DNA from 2 places in the Bacillus sp. WC2503 genome. Region 2 is predicted to be linked to the other one. Evidence: riboswitches for the same ligand, from Rfam matches in the RefSeq annotation. Region 2 holds a riboswitch; the other holds the start of a gene.

Region 1 (2,201 bases), 970 kb from region 2:
GTTAAACGATCAAGGAGAAATTGTACAAACTAGTGCTGCCAACAGACTTGTATTTGGAGAAATTAAGCCTCAAGATTCAGAGAGAATAAAGCGTATTACGAAAGCATTTATAGGTACGAAAGCTAGCTTTGTTTTAAGTGAAAATATTATGCAAGATATGTGGCATAAATATTTATTTATTACTGTCATGTCAGGCGTTACAACATTAATGCGTGCACCGATAGGACCAATTCGTGAAAGTGAAGGTGGACGTGAATTTATCCGAAATTTATTTGAGGAATCTGTGCAAATTATGAGGGTATTAGGAGCTCCAGTTAAAGATAATATTGCCCAGGAACATATGAAAACGATTGATAAAATTTCTTATGATATGAAGTCCTCTATGCAGCGTGATATGGAAAAAGGTTCGTTTATTGAAGGGAAGCATTTGCAAGGATACTTACTAGATGTAGCAGAACAATTTTCTTTAGAAGCACCATTACTAGGAGTGGTATATCAAAATTTGAAGGTGTATGAAGAAATGACATTTAACAAACCCGTAATAGAATTAGATGTATGAAATAATAAAAAAGATAGCAATATATAAGTGTATTGCTATCTTTTTTATTTGCGTATGACAAATTATTTGTTTCTTTTAATTCTTTCTGTCAAGTTTATTTCCTGTTCACGTTTACCATATAACTGATTAATTTCATTTGCTACTGCATCTAAATATGAATCGGAAAAAAGCGGTTTCTTCTTTTTAGACATACGGGTCTCCTTTAAGGGTTTTTTAGTATTCATTATGTATATTTATCAGCGGATTATGCGCAATCATTTTAAATTTTTTCTTTTTAAAAATTTTTGTTTACATTTTGAAAATAAAGGAGTATTATAATCCACAGTTTCAATTTTCTAAATCGCTGAAACCGCATGGTACGGGGGACCCGTTCTTACGGATTAGTACATAATCCGATGGGGTGAATCCTTAAAAAAAGGTAGGGCTACTCATAGGCCCGAATCCGACAGCTAACCTCGTAAGCGTTATATTGAGAAGGAAGGTGGAGCTTGTGCGACAAAAAAAATAATGTCTACAAGTCTATTTCGCTATGGCTTGTAGACATTTTTTGTTTTCTGAAGAAATAGTTTGCTGGCTGTAACAAGCAGAATCGTTCGTACAAAATTATTGGAGAGTGGACAGCTGTGGTTTCATCTATTAAAAGATTTTTAATTGGAAGGCCGTTAAAATCAACTGAGTTAGGAGAGCAAAAGCTTAATAAAACGAAGGCGCTAGCCATTCTATCTTCTGACGCATTGTCATCAGTTGCATACGGACCAGAGCAAATTTTAATCGCTTTAGCAGGTCTTGGAGCGATTGCGTATTGGTATTCCATTCCGATCGCTATTGGGGTATTAGTATTATTGACAGCTCTTATTTTATCTTATCGTCAAATTATTTTTGCCTACCCACATGGCGGGGGCGCATATGTTGTATCAAAAGAAAACTTAGGGATGAATCCAGGCTTAATAGCTGGAGGGTCTTTATTAGTGGATTATATTTTAACTGTTGCAGTAAGTGTATCAGCAGGTACAGATGCGTTAACATCTGCTTTTCCTAGCTTACATGCACATAATGTAATCATTGCGATTATATTTGTTATATTTATAACCATATTAAATTTAAGAGGTGTAACAGAGTCAGCTTCCGTTTTAGCATATCCTGTTTATTTATTCGTTTTAGCACTATTTATATTAATTGGTGTAGGGATATACAATATTTTAACTGGTCACGTTTCACCGACCTTACACACGCCGATTGGAACGCCGGTTGCGGGAATTAGTTTGTTCTTACTGTTAAGAGCATTTGCATCAGGTAGTTCGGCTTTAACAGGTGTTGAAGCGATTTCAAACGCAATTCCAAATTTTAAAGATCCTGCACCAAACAATGCAGCAAAAACTTTGCTTGCGATGGGCGCATTACTTGCTGTGTTATTTTCAGGAATTGTATTTTTAGCTTATTATTACGGAATTACACCGAGTAAAGAAGTAACTGTTGTTTCTCAAATTGCTGAACAAACATTTGGACGTAATTTCATGTACTATTTCATACAAGGCACAACAGCTTTAATATTAATTCTTGCTGCTAACACAGGGTATTCTGCATTTCCATTATTAGCAGTTAACCTTGCAAAAGATAAATTCATACCGAGAATGTTTACGAT
Region 2 (2,201 bases):
TCAGATGTCGTAATCGTTATAAATCCTAGTAAAAACACCATGAATAGTGAAACGAAAAGGATACGCCCTTGTTTTTTATTTCCTACCATTCGTCCGTACGTAAATGGAAGTGCTGTTGGTAATAACATCATAAGCATCATTTGCAAAATATTACTCATTTGTCCTGGATTTTCAAAAGGATGTGTAGAGTTTGCCCCGAAAAATCCACCGCCGTTATTCCCAAGTTCCTTAATAGAAACGAATGATGCAACAGGCCCTCGTAAAATACTTTGTTTTGCTCCATCAATCGTTTGTGCTGTAACCGCCCCATCTAACGTTTGTGGTACACCAAGTGCGACAAAGACTAACGCTGCAATAAATGCGATAGGAAGAAACACTCTCGTTAACGCCCTCGTAAAATCAACGAAAAAGTTGCCAAGTTCTTTTCCAGCAAGTCCTCTTATAAAAGCCATAACAATCGCTAACGTCGTTGCTGGTGCCGCAAACATTAAAAATGTAATCCCGATTAATTGTGATAAATAAGATAAACCATTTTCACCGCTGTAATGTTGTAAGTTTGTATCAGCCATAAAACTAATCGCTGTATTAAAAGCGAGCGTAGGCTCCATCCCTTCAATATGCGCTGGATTTAATGGCAATACACCTTGTAATCTAAAAATGAAATATACAACGACAATCATAAATCCGTTGAGTAGAACTAATGATAATGCATACTGTTTCCACGTTTGATTGTATCCTTTTACACCTGTAATTTTAAAAATAAGTTTCTCAAAAGGCCCGAATACTTTATCTAGCATTTTGCTACCTTGAAAGGCTTTCTCTAAATAAATCCCCGTTGGCTTTGCTACTAAAATAAACAAGAGCATTGTAATAATGACTGCAACCCAAATCATAATGAATGATTCCCCCTAATTAAAACTTTTCTGGATTTAATAATGCGTATACTAAGTACACCGTAATCGCTGCAACAATAACCGATAAGGCAATCATCATGATTGCTTCCCTTCTTTCACAACTTTATCTGACCAACTTGCAAGACTTGCCATCGATGCTACTAATACAACAAAAATTCCGATCATCACAACATCTAACATAACAATCCCTCACTTTAAATGTTAAAATTTACCATTAAAATATTAAAAAAGAACACTGAGCTCTACTCAGTATTCAAAAAATGAACAACAAAAAGTAAACCTCCTCTCTAAACGCTTACGAGGTTAGCTGTCGGATTCGGGCCTAAAGAGTAGCCCTACTTTCAAAACTGAAAGATTCACCCCAAGTGACGATGCACAAAATTGGTTCCCCCGCTCCATTTCTGGAACTCAGCGATTTTAGGTTTTTTTTGGAAATTTGATAAATGATTTATGAGAGTAAATATACTCCTCTATATTTCACTTGTAAAGAGGTAAATTACTTAAAATAAGAAAATATTACGCTATTTAAACGCTTACATTACGTATTATTAATATTCTTTCATCTGTTTTCTTGTCTTTTCTTTCTTTTTCATAGAAATGACCTTTTATATATAAAAAAAAGAGCGAATGTATATAAGCACCCCACTTAGGCACACTTAACATTCGCTCTCGTTTTCATTCAGAATTTATTTACCACATAAAAAAGCACGTAAATTTCTCCCACGGATATAAACTTGTGATAATTCTGCATGTAACTGCTCATATTCAATAATATCCGCCTCTAAATACAAAGCATCTTTTGATGGTAATAAAATATATGGCCCTGGAAAAATAGGATCAATCTGTGCCAATTCTTGAACCCTCTCGATCGATACCGCCCAACGATTTGCTATATCTCCAAATAGTAGTACCTTCATCATTTCTTCCCCCGCCCTATTCAAAAAATAAAAACGAAATATTATCACAGTTCGTAAACACGACAAATTTAGCTCCAATTGTTTCATAGAGCCGCGCTGGATATCGTTTATTCCTTGTAACAACAGTAATAGGCGCTTGAAAAGAAAAACGAATGTGTTCTGTGAAGAAACTAACTGTTGGAAGCTCATCCCCTAGTAAAATCACCTTCTTAATTCGTGTGCACATACTAGTAAAATCTTTCTCCTTATTACAGCTATAAGCTGATTCAAACCCATAATCTCTAACTTCAGCCGCTATCTCTTCATTGGCTGTAAAAATAATTAACTCATGCTGAAATGCTACTAGCTCTCTTAAACTCTTTACCTTGTT

The links. A riboswitch is a leader RNA that binds a small molecule or an ion and turns the genes downstream of it on or off. The one in region 2 is predicted to bind cyclic di-AMP.
Region 1: another riboswitch for cyclic di-AMP. It lies ahead of ACUN26_RS05770 (APC family permease); the one in region 2 lies ahead of ACUN26_RS00600 (SipW-dependent-type signal peptide-containing protein).

The regions. Positions count from the first base shown of each region.
Region 1 is NZ_JBQYMD010000001.1:1,079,274-1,081,474, forward strand. It holds gene panE (2-dehydropantoate 2-reductase) at 1-559, shown strand, start outside; gene ACUN26_RS05765 (hypothetical protein) at 622-750, opposite strand; cyclic di-AMP (ydaO/yuaA leader) riboswitch at 891-1,038, shown strand; gene ACUN26_RS05770 (APC family permease) at 1,183-2,201, shown strand, end outside.
Region 2 is NZ_JBQYMD010000001.1:104,766-106,966, reverse strand. It holds gene kdpA (potassium-transporting ATPase subunit KdpA) at 1-893, opposite strand, end outside; gene kdpF (K(+)-transporting ATPase subunit F) at 913-993, opposite strand; gene ACUN26_RS00600 (SipW-dependent-type signal peptide-containing protein) at 990-1,094, opposite strand; cyclic di-AMP (ydaO/yuaA leader) riboswitch at 1,193-1,338, opposite strand; gene ACUN26_RS00595 (hypothetical protein) at 1,601-1,834, opposite strand; gene ACUN26_RS00590 (hypothetical protein) at 1,848-2,201, opposite strand, start outside.